4 regions of the Lysinibacillus sp. NPDC093712 genome follow, and region 4 is predicted to be linked to each of the others. Evidence: riboswitches for the same ligand, from Rfam matches in the RefSeq annotation. Region 4 holds a riboswitch; each other region holds the start of a gene.
The links. A riboswitch is a leader RNA that binds a small molecule or an ion and turns the genes downstream of it on or off. The one in region 4 is predicted to bind cobalamin.
Positions count from the first base shown of each region.

Region 1: linked by a shared signal. The riboswitch ahead of ACQKNX_RS08780 (energy-coupling factor ABC transporter permease) and the one ahead of ACQKNX_RS01080 (glutaredoxin family protein) in region 4 are both predicted to bind cobalamin.
Region 2: linked by a shared signal. The riboswitch ahead of ACQKNX_RS00545 (S-layer homology domain-containing protein) and the one ahead of ACQKNX_RS01080 (glutaredoxin family protein) in region 4 are both predicted to bind cobalamin.
Region 3: linked by a shared signal. The riboswitch ahead of metE (5-methyltetrahydropteroyltriglutamate--homocysteine S-methyltransferase) and the one ahead of ACQKNX_RS01080 (glutaredoxin family protein) in region 4 are both predicted to bind cobalamin.

Region 1 covers NZ_JBNNUU010000002.1:258,966-262,131, forward strand. Annotated here, with positions in the region: gene cobJ (precorrin-3B C(17)-methyltransferase) at 1-321, opposite strand, end outside; gene ACQKNX_RS08775 ((2Fe-2S) ferredoxin domain-containing protein) at 325-696, opposite strand; cobalamin riboswitch at 835-1,014, opposite strand; cobalamin riboswitch at 1,270-1,453, shown strand; gene ACQKNX_RS08780 (energy-coupling factor ABC transporter permease) at 1,593-2,339, shown strand; gene ACQKNX_RS08785 (energy-coupling factor ABC transporter substrate-binding protein) at 2,341-2,613, shown strand; gene cbiQ (cobalt ECF transporter T component CbiQ) at 2,617-3,166, shown strand, end outside.
Region 2 covers NZ_JBNNUU010000001.1:102,371-105,536, reverse strand. Annotated here, with positions in the region: gene ACQKNX_RS00545 (S-layer homology domain-containing protein) at 1-1,886, opposite strand, end outside; cobalamin riboswitch at 2,054-2,250, opposite strand; gene ACQKNX_RS00540 (DUF418 domain-containing protein) at 2,441-3,166, opposite strand, start outside.
Region 3 covers NZ_JBNNUU010000001.1:746,481-749,646, forward strand. Annotated here, with positions in the region: gene ACQKNX_RS03815 (C40 family peptidase) at 1-111, opposite strand, end outside; gene ACQKNX_RS03820 (VOC family protein) at 755-1,117, opposite strand; cobalamin riboswitch at 1,329-1,507, shown strand; gene metE (5-methyltetrahydropteroyltriglutamate--homocysteine S-methyltransferase) at 1,692-3,166, shown strand, end outside.
Region 4 covers NZ_JBNNUU010000001.1:212,322-215,487, reverse strand. Annotated here, with positions in the region: gene nrdE (class 1b ribonucleoside-diphosphate reductase subunit alpha) at 1-1,222, opposite strand, end outside; gene nrdI (class Ib ribonucleoside-diphosphate reductase assembly flavoprotein NrdI) at 1,219-1,578, opposite strand; gene ACQKNX_RS01080 (glutaredoxin family protein) at 1,575-1,799, opposite strand; cobalamin riboswitch at 1,921-2,098, opposite strand; gene ACQKNX_RS01075 (hypothetical protein) at 2,272-2,943, opposite strand; gene ACQKNX_RS01070 (hypothetical protein) at 2,999-3,166, opposite strand, start outside.

The DNA of each region.
Region 1 (3,166 bases), on a different contig from region 4:
TGCTTCCGTCCATCCAAGCTCAATTAGTACTTCATATACAAGTCCAGCCATCCCGTATACGCCGGAGTCACCACTCGAAATAACAGAAACGATATTTCCAGCCTCCGCTTGACGTACCGCTTCTTGTGCTCGTGACACTTCTTCTGTCATACCAGTACTAACAATCGACTTCGCACTTACTAAATCTTGAATGAGCTCAACATACGTTTTATAACCGATAATAAATTCACTTTGTTGTAATGCCTCTACAGCACGTGTCGTAATATGCTTGAAGTCCCCAGGTCCAAAGCCTACAACAAAAATCTTTCCTTTTTGCGCCATTTTTTACCCCTCTTTCACCTTGTCGATGCCTTTAATGGCTGTTGTTTGTGGAGTACGTTGCAACGTACCTTCTGTCAGTGTAAAAACATGCTCGCTATGTAAAGAATCATGGTTTAAATCTTGTACAAGTGTTCTACCATGCTCAACTGTTGGTACACGATACCAATTTCCCTGTGGATACGCGATCACAACACAAGCATCTTTACATCTGCCATTACAACGCGTTCTTGTCGTATGTATTTCCTTATCGAGTGCTAATTTCTCTATTTCGTCTCGTATTGCAAGCGTAATTTCCTCAGCTTCTTTTTTCATGCAACTACTACCATTACAAATAAAAAGATGGGTTTTCATGCCCTCTAAATTCCAAGTTGTCATTGCTTTTCTCCCCTCATTCTACTTTTAGGAAAAAGAAAAAACCTTTACTCGATATCGAAGAGTAAAGGTTTTATAGAAGCCAAAATAAAAACGAATATACACGTATCCGCTCTCGCTTCACTTCTCCCTCCGAAAAGTTTGCATGTCATCAACTAAGCAGGTTTCCTGACTTAAGCTTCCTCTTACTTTCGCGCCTTCCCAAATCTTCAGTGGCATTGCGATTTCATCAGCTATTACAGTAGCGGGGGCTGTACCGGGTTTACACCGATTTCCCTATTATCTCGAAGCATTTCGAGCACTTAATGATGGATTTATATTTAAATTTTGAAATGAAATGTTAATAAAACGAATATAAAACTGTTTCTATCATAGCCTATCATTTTTATATTTTTCAACATTTCTTTTTTATTTATTAGATTTTTAATAAAATTTCAACAAATATTTCATTGAAATTGATTGATTTTCTCTGACGTTTATCTGAATTTTCTAGATTTTTATTCTATAAAAAAATTTTTTACAAAAAAAGGATAGCTTATGATTAGAAAAACATGTTACACTTCTTCGTGAAAACTCACAACTTCATCTTTTTTCGGTGCGAAGTGTATACATTTTGCTTAAAAGGGAAGCCGGTTCAAGTCCGGCGCGGTCCCGCCACTGTACTAGGGAATTTTATAGAAAATGTCACTGTCCATAGGACGGGAAGACCTATAAAATGTTGAACTAAAGCCAGGAGACCTGCCGAGGAAATCGTGATCGTTTCAACCTACGAGGATAGGTGTGCGGCTTGGCAAATGACAATTCTATTTGCTTTTTCAGCTATGCACTTTTCCGAAACGGAGAAGTGCTTTTTTATTGCGCACGCTACATTCGAAATTTACTGTTGAGGAGGAAAGGTTTTGAAATTTTCTTTTTGGAAACTTAGTTATTTCTTAGTGGCTTTTTTACTAGTACCAAAACGAGCGTTTGCCATGCATATCATGGAAGGATTTTTGCCGATTGAATGGGCGATTTTTTGGTGGGTCATTTCGATTCCATTTATTATTTTAGGATTACGTTCTATTCGTAAAACAATAGACGAAAATCCTGAAACGAAAATGATATTAGGCTTATCAGGTGCATTTGCATTCGTCTTGTCGGCACTGAAAATTCCATCAGTAACAGGAAGTTGCTCACATCCTACTGGTGTTGGCCTTGGTACAGTTCTTTTCGGACCATTAGCCATGAGTGTCATTGGAACAATCGTTTTATTATTCCAATCATTACTTTTAGCGCATGGTGGTATTACAACTTTAGGTGCAAATGCTTTCTCTATGGCGATTGTAGGACCAATTATTGCGTACTATGTCTTTAAAGGTTCTCAAAAAATCGGTCTATCATTCTCTATTGCTGTCTTTTTTGCAGCGATGCTTGGGGACTTAGGTACATATGTTGTCACTTCAGTTCAATTAGCACTGGCTTTCCCTTCTGAAGTAGGAGGCTTTATGGCTTCATTCACAAAATTTGCAGGGATTTTTGCTTTAACGCAAATCCCTCTAGCAATTAGTGAAGGGATTTTAACAGTTATCGTTATGAATTTCTTAAAAAAATACAATGTGAGCGAATTAAAGGCACTACGTGTTTTCTCAGCAAAGGAGGCACATTAGGATGAAGAAAAATTTACTGCTACTAGCTGTCGTTGTACTTTTAGCAATTATCCCTCTTTTCGTACAAAAAGGTGCAGAATTCGGTGGTGCAGACGGAGAAGCTGAAGCTGCAATCGGGGAAATTAATGCAGAATATGAACCGTGGTTTGAAAGCTTATGGGAGCCACCAAGTGGTGAAATCGAAAGCTTATTATTTGTATTACAGGCTGCTATTGGTGCTGGCTTTATTGGCTATTTCGTAGGCTATATGCGCGGCAAGCATAAGGAAGGTTAAACGATGTTACTCATTGATAAGTATGCTTATATGAATAAACTAGCGTCCGTTCATCCGTTAGAAAAAATGACGTTTTCCTTAGGGTTACTGCTATTGTCGCTTATCGTGAGAGATGAACTTATTTCACTCATTACATTTATTGTAATGAGTGCTTTTATCATTTTAGGCGCAAAAATCCCTTTCCAATATTATGCGAAATTACTATTGTTACCAGGATTTTTTCTGCTATCCAGTTTACTATCTATTTTGATTTCAATTGCACCAAATTCAAGTAACCTCCCAGCACATTTCTGGGCATTTTCTCTTAGTAATTGGACTTTTTTCATCGGAAATGAAAGCTTGATCACAGCACAGCAGCTATTGTTCTCTGTATTAGGCAGTATTAGCTGTTTATACTTTTTAATTTTAACGACATCGGTCCAATCTATTTGTCACGTCTTACGTCAATGGCGTCTGCCTGCTTTATTTGTAGAATTAGTAGAGCTAACGTATCGATTTATTTTCATCTTTTTAAATAGCATGCAAAAAATTCATCTTGCTCAACAATCACGCC
Region 2 (3,166 bases), 110 kb from region 4:
TGAGCATTTGCTTTAAATGTACCTACATTTGTAAGTTTTCCTGCTTGGCTAACTCGGTAGTTATAATCACCATTGTTTATTAACTTGAAAGAAAATGTTTTTGTACCATCCGGGTTATTTGTAGCTACCCCTTCAGGCTGGACTTCTTCAAATGCAATAAAGTGTTTGATTTTTTTTCCTACAAATAATTCAGCATCTTGAGGAACTGTAAAAGTTATGTTCCCAGAAAACGGAATAGCTGCACTAATTGTTTGTACTGATGCCGAAAGTGTTACTGTAGTGCTATTACTAAATGGAACATATTGTGTGTGCTTTGCATCTGGCTCAAACGTATAGTAGATTTTTCCCCCTACAAGGGCTAATACTGGAATCTGTCCTTGTGTAGTTACTTTACCTAGTTTTATTGACGTATCGTTCGGTATTTCTTGCCCAACTTTTACAGTGTAATCACTATCAACATTCCAACTTGTATTACTAGCTTTAAAATTAAGCTGGCGGAATTGAAATTCTTGAGTTGATTCTGCTTTTACTGTTAGCTGACCACCGCCAACACTGTTATGATTGCTATCAAATCCTTCGTAGCGATAACTTCCTACTGGTATAGTTGCTGTATAAACATTGTATGTTCCTTCAACACCAGAGCCTAAGTTTATTTCTTGATCATTCGTATCATAAAGCTTTAAAATGACAGCTTTAGGTGCGACAGTAAATTTCACTGTGCTAGTAATATCTGTTTGTAAACCAGTTTTTTTACTAAATGCATTTGTGGCTTGATTTAGTGCTAAAACTTTTGCATCTATTTCTTCTTGACTGGCATTTTCATCTGCGATTAGTTCCTGTGCGTCTATAATTTCATTTGTGTATGCATCTAATTCAGCTTGAGTAACCCAGTAATCAGTAGGAGCTACATCTTTTCCATCTAAGCTTACTTTCACAGAAGCTTTTGTTTGTTCAGCTTGTTGAACCGCTGTTTGCAAAGCTGTTTTATCAGCTTTAACGATTTCTTCCCCTTCTCCATTTAAAGCAGCATTTAAATGGAGAAGTGCTGCATCCACATTTGTTTGACTACTCTCCATATTTTTAAGCTGCACATATGCGGCGTCATAAGAAGACTTTACTTGTTCATTTGCTAAAATTTCGTTTTTAGTTGGTGAGCTATTAATTTCAGCAATTTTCGCTGTTAACTCATCTTTATTCGCTGGCGTAATTAAACTACTTCCCTCAAAGCCGCCACCTAAATCTGTTCCATACCCCCATACTGTAAACTGCCATCTAATGATATCACCATCTTCTGGGAACCATTCAGAAGCACCTCGAGGAATAAAGTTATTATTTACAGCTACCATCCAGCCAGACATAGATGTATAGTCCATCTGTTTTAACCAGTCGGATTCCATTCTTCCATTAACGGGACCAGATTCATCAAGAATGTATTTTGGGACGCTCACTTCTCCAGGATCAGGATCAAAGACACCTGCTAAGTAGAAGCTTTCTTCTACAGATCCTGTAATGTCATAGTTACCTTCTCCTAACAGGTTAACTATAACCTTAGCTATATTATCCCCTTCATAAAAAGGAACACGAACAGGTTCCTTTATGTAGCCTTGCCCCAGTGTAAACTTCTCTACGGAAACCGTCACATAACCTTTAGGTTCAGTATTATTAAATATCGTCGCACTATCATTACTGGTAATAGGTGATAGCTCGCTTTCCGTTTGCTCGGTCATTTCTTTCTCTATTGATTCTTCATTAGTTTGAATAGTAGAATTTGTTTCTAACTCACTAGTATCATTTTGTTGTGTCTCAGCGAATGCGACTGGTGATAATAACGAAAATGATAAGATAAAGACAATCGCTATATTCAACCATTTTTTATAAAAGTCCATTTCTTTCCCCCCAATTTTTTTATAGATGAATGCGCTTGCAATAACTAGAAAATAAAAAAGATGCTTCTCTAATAAAAGAGAGCATCTAAGGAAAACAGAAAACGGCTTCAAATACTATTTGCCAATTCGTCTATTTGCCGTAAGTTCTCCTAGCTTCCGAAGAGATTTAATACGATGAAATAAAGGCAGGTCTCCTGGCTTGTGTACCCTAATCAGAACCTTCCCATCTACTTGAGGCATTTTTCCTCGTTTGACAGTGGTATTTTCTGGGGTCATCTACACATACAGTTGCGGAAACAGCTTCGGATTTGCACCGAATTCCCTATTAAGCTCTTAAAAGAGCACCTTTATTCTGCATTTGCTATTCACTTAATGCTAAGTTTAGCATAGTTTCCATCTTTTCAAAATAGTTTAAAAAAACAAGCATGACTGATTATCTAATAATAATGGAGTTGAATCTTTTTTTGCTATTATCCTTTATTCAATTAAATTAGTAGCACAACAGTATTCTCAATAAAAAACGCCAGAGCAATGATACTCTGACGTTGAAATCATTATTTTGTCGTTACTTTTCTTCCGTATGTCATCCATCTCCACACTTTTTCCAATGGCCCGATTTTGAAAAATTTAAAATAAATGATACTAAAGATGATTTGAATCACAAAAATCATAATGGCAATGATGACAATATAGGAAGTCGAAAGTACTTCGAGTCCCATGAGAGATATAATAGCTAACCCTATAAAACTTTGAGCTAAATAATTTGTAAACGCCATCTGTCCGACACGTCCAATTGGCTGTAGAATTTTTACAACATTTTTGTGTTCTAGAATCAGGAATAAACTCGCTAAATACAAATATGTAGTCGGGATTACACCTAAACCTAGTACTAATTGAAGCTTTTGATCATCATTTTGAGATGCAAACCAAATCCAACTAGATATAGCTACAAATATTGGAGCTGTTACATATAATACCAACTTTATTTGCTTGGTAAGTTGTCTCACATTTCTTATCCAGTCAGCTTTTGCTACTAGAAAACCTGTTAAAAACATAATAAAAATAGTTATTGTATCATTCCCTAGTACATTAAAAACTGTTGAAAGGATAGCTAGGTTTGGCAAAAACATTTGTCCAAGTATGCTTACAATGTGAACAGTAATTATGCCAATAAGCCAGTTGCGAATTGTATCAATCTGCGCTCGATAAAATGGTAGTAAAAACAAACCAATTACTGCATATACTGAAAGGATAGAACCCCAGAAAAAAATTATATGGAC
Region 3 (3,166 bases), 530 kb from region 4:
ATTTGTTGTTGCAGCTTCTACTTTGATTGGTTCAACGGATGCTTGAACGATTCCGAATGAGCTAAATCCAATCGATAATGCTAGTGTAGTTTTTAAAAATTGTTTTTTCATGCTGTTTTTACCTCCTGTAAGCGAGCAGTAAATTCATATCTGTTTGCTTGCTGTTGCAATAATCGTAGCATGAAAAAGTAGGGGTTCTGCGAGGTAAATGTTTCCACAGGGAGCATCGCTTTATGTAAAAACCTTGATATATAAGGCTTTATCGCTTGAATTTACAGTTTCATTACAAATGTTTCAGTTTGATAAATAGTGCATACAAAAAACGCTAGCAACTATGGATTATCACACATAGAAACAATGCTAGGTAATGTGCTAATAGGGAAATCAAAATAAGGGTAAGGAATGATATAAAAATAACTATATGAGTCAAATAGTATTTATAAAAGCACGTAGTATAGGAATTTTTTTGTTTATCATTAAGTATGAAATACATAGTTTGAGTCATGGGTGATTGGAGTAGAGGACGGACAACTCCTGTGGGAACGCACAGAACGTGAGACGCACCAGACAGCGCGATAGTGGGGGTTGCGGCTTACGTGTGTATCCGCGGAAATCGACAGCCCATACAGGAAATCAACGGTAGTAGTCATCACTTTTATATTAATTTTAAATAATAAAGAACTATAGACAAACTCGAAAATCTTCGCGTTTGTCTATAGTCTGAAGCAGCCATTGATGGCTGCTTTTTAAAAATTTAAATAGGCTGAATAATTTCTACTCGATTACCAAAAGGGTCTCTAAATTCAAAGCGCTCATAATTAGGAATTGGAACAGAATCAAGGATTTCGATATGATGCGCTGTTAATACTTTTTTCCAATATGCTACATCCTCTACTTGATAGGCAATATGGGCTTTCGTTGTTAGTCGATCAAAGCCTTCTTCTGTGCCAACATGTACTTCGTGCTGACCAACTCGTAGCCAAAATCCACCACGCCCTTTAAGAGATTCTGGTTTCTCTATTTCTTTGAGGCCTAACAAACGGCAATAAAAAGCTTTCCCTTGCTCCTCGGTACCTTTTGGAATCGTTAATTGTATGTGATGTAATCCGACAATCATAGTAATCCTCCTCGCACGTTCTTTCTATAACTATATATTTCTACAAATTACTTAAAATACCTTTTCGGATTAGTAGATTGTTTTATTATTATGTCGTCAATTAGTCCATTTAAAAATTACTCAAAGTGTAACTCTGTACAGAAATAATACATATATCTTCATAAAAGTTATACTTTTCAGAAAAATATATGTTATAGTAGGAAACATAATTGAATATTGTGTAAGAGTTGGTGCCAAATGAAAGTTTGGCTTAAAAGGGAAGTCGGTGTAAATCCGACGCTGTCCCGCAACTGTAAATCGGAGCAAATCACATATGCCACTGGGGAACTGGGAAGGCTGTGAGGCGTGTTGATGAGAAGCCAGGAGACCTGCCAATGTCTAGTACACACCAAATAACCTACGTGGAAATAGGTGGTGAGATGTGACCGAATCGGCACTGTGCGACTAACGAATATATACGATAATTAATATATTATCGTATCGCCTCGTCATAGCTAATTTAGATATACAATAACTACCATTTTCCTAAAAAGGAAGATGGTTTTTTTATTTTAAACCAGAGGAGAGAAGGAATATGACGTATACAACGACTGTAATAGGCTACCCATACATAGGGGAAGACCGTGAATGGAAAAAGGCATTAGAGGCATTTTGGAGAAATGAACTTACAGAAGAAGATTTCTTACAAAAAATTAAAGAAATCCGTCTTGCACGCATCGACAAGCAGCTTCGTAGCGGTATAGATATTGTCACAGTTGGGGATTTCACACTGTATGACAGAATGCTTGATACAGCGGTTATGTTTGGCTTAGTGCCAAAGCGCTTCGGCTGGCAGGGTGGAAAGGTTAACTTACAAACGTATTACGCGGTAGCACGTGGAAATAAAGAAGCTGTTGCGAGTGAAATGACAAAATGGTTCAATACAAATTATCATTACATTGTCCCTGAATATGAAGGTCAAGCTCTGCAACTAACAGACAATAAAATACTTGCAGATTTCCTTGAGGTTAAAGAAGTATATGGCATTACTGCAAAGCCAACGCTAATCGGGCCATATACATTTTGCAAGCTAACAAAAGGTTACGATAAAGTAACACAAGTTGCGTTTATTTTAGCACTACTACCACTGTATGCGCAGGTTATTCAAGAACTAGTAACAGCCGGTGCTGATTGGATTCAATTAGAGGAGCCTGCATTAGTCACATCATTAGATGAGGCGGAGGTCAAACTTGTGCAAGAAATATATACACAATTAGCAGCCGCTGTACCAGAGGCTAATATTATGTTACAAACCTATTTTGAATCGTTATCAGCTTATAACACACTAATTGAACTCCCTGTACAAGGATTTGGCTTAGATTTTGTTCATGGCTATACGAAAAATATGGAGGCGCTACGTCAATTTGGCTTTCCACATGATAAAGTATTGGCAGTAGGAATTGTTAATGGACGAGATATTTGGAGGGCAAATTTAGCAGAGATAAGTACTACAGTTAGGGCAATTGAACAGCTGACTAGTGCCCAAGAGCTGTGGGTTCAATCGTCATGTAGCTTACAGCATGTGCCGATTTCGACCGCACTTGAAACAAAATTAGAGCCTGTCTTAAAAAATGCGCTTGCATTTGCTGATGAAAAATTAGTAGAAATATCAGAGGTGGCTAAGTATTTAAAAGAAAAAAATCACACGTCAAATCATACTATCTCTGAGAGCATGAAAGCAATTGAAGCATTAAAAAAACATCCTGTACGAAATAATCAGGCTGTTCAACAAGAAGTACAAACGGTGTCGACAGAGGATTTTGAACGTCAAAATGATTTTAATGCGCGTCAGATTATTCAACAACAGTCACTGCAGCTACCACTATTCCCAACGACTACGATTGGTAGCTTCCCTCAATCTGATGAAGTAAAGCGCACACGTAATGCATGGCGAAAAAAACAGCTTTCAGATGAAGCATATGCTGACTTTGTCGCACAAGAAACGAAACGATGGATTGCCATTCAAGAAGATTTAGATATTGATGTACTCGTGCATGGTGAATTCGAGCG
Region 4 (3,166 bases):
AGTTACACGATACATCCAGCCCGTATTCATTTGGTTCATTTTGGTCAGTAATGATACTTGTTTCTTGTACTTGTAGAATTTCTGTACATAGGTTCGACATTTTTACACGACCTATATTTTTAAGTGGATGTACATCGTTGACATTATCATCAAAAATTTCGAAAGGATAGCCTGATTCAAATTGTGCTTTTTTCACTTCTGTATAAAGTCTACGAGCATTCAAGCGTTTAATCTTACGGATATTCGGGTTATCTAGTAACTCGTAATACATCTCAGTAATTGAGATTTCAGACATCCGTTTACCATATTCTTTATAAATATCATATGGGCTAAACAACACAATATCTTTATCACGTTTCATCAGTTCAAAGAAAATACTTGGAATAATAATACCTGTTGATAGCGTTGCAAGACGGATTTTATCATCCGCATTTGGCTTTTTCGATGAAATAAAATTTTCTATATCTGCGTGGAAAATATTTAGATAGACAACACCAGAGCCGTTTCGTTGTCCGAGCTGATTCGAATAGCTAAACGAATTTTCTAAAAGTTTAGCAACCGGGATAACACCACTTGCACGATTTAAAATTTCTTTAATAGGATCACCTAATGGACGTAAATCAGTTAAGTTTACCCCCACTCCACCTCCAAGGCGTGATAGCTCCAAACAATAACCAATATTTTCAGCAATACTATTCATTGAATCGTCCATTGATAGTTTAAAGCAGCTTACTAATTCGCCACGCGCTTTTTTCCCACTATTTAATGCGGTTGGTGTTGCTGGTTGGTACGCTTCCATCATTGCCTCAACAGAACGTTCTGCTAAAACAGTGTTCCCTTGTGCTAAATATAAAGCGATGATAACAATACGATCCTCATATTTTTCTAAAATTTCTTCTCCGTCACGACTTTTCATTGCGTAGCTATCATAAAATTTACTCGCACTCATAAAAGAAGGGAAGCGGAAATTATAATCGTATGCTTTTTTGTATAGATGTTTAATAAAATCTATTTCATACATGTCGATAAATTGTTTCTCATAGTAACCCTCATCGACTAAATAGCGAATTTTTTCTTCAATATCAATAAAATAACGTAGACGCACATTTACATATTCTAAAAAATAACGGCGTGTTGCTTCACGGTCCTTTTCAAGCTCTAATTGACCTGTCGTGCTATAGCGATTAAGCACCTCATTATTAAGCTTTAAATATGTTTTCATCCCTTCACCCTCGTTTCATAAAACATTTGTATTACTTCATAATCAGCCTGATATCCCCGTAAATCTAATTTACATACTAGCGGGACTTTATAGGCTTCTGCAATTTTCTCACCAGCTCCGCCAAACACATGGTGTCCAAAATTACTATTACCACTAACAGCTACTCCCTTGCAAAATTCCTTGTTTTGCTCTAAAAAGCGGTCTACTTTTGCAGGAATATCACCTAAGCCGTCTGTGTATGTTATTAAAAGATAGGGCTCAGTCAACAATAATCCATCATGTATTTCTATTGATTCACCATCTAATTTAGTAACAATATTACGCACATTACCTGTACGACTGGCATAAACGATCATATTGCAATCATCTCAATTTGAGAAACAATTTCTTTGACATCTCCTATAAATGTGTCATTTACTTCAAGAACAGGCACACTTAAAAAACCTGCGTCCATAATTTTTTGTTTCGCTTGCTCATCGTGATCAATGTTGACAATTTCTGCTTCAAGTCCTGCACGTTGTAATTCCGATTTGACCCAAAGACATTTTGGGCATATAGTTTTAGTATAAAGTTTCATTTTAAATTCCCTCTTTTCATAATATAAAAAGGCTATCTCTTGGGAGAGACAGCCTAAGTTAGAAACGTAAAAAAACAAAAAAAATCGTCACGTCCCCATTTCTTATTCCCCGAAGAAAGGTTGATTTGTTTTATGATAGGCAGGTCTCCTGGCTTTGCTTCACTCTCTGATTTCCTTCCCATACGAATGCACAGTGGATTAAATCATCGTCAGCTTTTACAGTTGCGGGGACAGCGTCGGAATATACCGAACTTCCCTATTACACTACATATTGTAGTACCTAAATAAAACGAACACAATATATTGTTATTCAATACAATTAAGTGTACCATCCTTCAAGTAAAAAGTAAATCTTGAAAAGGGAATTCTTTATTGTGTAACTTTTCGTTATTTTCTGTAGAACGAATTCGTAGTACCAAAGAATTATAGATTATTTTACATGGCGATCATCCATAAAATATAAGCATAATTTTTATTTTACTCCAACAAACAGCGATAGTTTCTTATAGAAATCAGGTGTTGCTGCTGCATAGATATTGAACTGAGGATTATATTTAGACAATAGTTTAACTAATAACATAGCACTTAAAAGATTTTGTTCACTATCATAAGTCCTATAACTCTCGTACAATTCTTTTACTTTATCATTCCCAGTATGACGAAAAAAATCTATCACATCTGCGTTCTTTAAATAATCATTTTTCCATTCGTAACAAATTAAATTTGTCAGAAAAAACATTTCCAATCCAGGCATTTTACCTATGTTGATAAGCATTGCCATTCCATAATCAAATGCATTTTCTTTCCATTTCAATGCCCGACGGTCATTATAAAAACGCATTAACTTTTGTAAACCATGTCCATTTTGTTTCACAAGATAAAAATGAATATTTGTATTGGCGTCAATTTTTTCCCATTGTTCAATGGTGAATTTATATTTTTTTATAAGCTTCATCCAAAGTTTCTGGAGCTGTTCTTTTGAAAAATAGTGTGTTTGTTCGTTCCACCAAAGAAAAGATTCAAAATATACTAGCGCATCAAGCCTCTCTAATTTCTCGTTATTAAAGCTTTCTAATAATTCTATAAAAAAAGAGTCTGTTCGATTTATTAAAGAATCCCTTTCCAGATCATCATGATTTTGCATACATTTCAAACCTTCTCTTTCCTTTTAAATTTATTTTTTGTAATGTGCTCGTTCCTTATTTAGCGCCTACTATTTCACGTTTTACATTTAAATAAGCATAATTAATATTTTTATAATCATGCTCATTTTCTTGTATTAGCCTGTTCATATATGTTTGCAAAGAAATGCCATTTTGACCCGAAAGGTTATTCATAATTTGTTGTTTTAACTGATTTTCATAAAA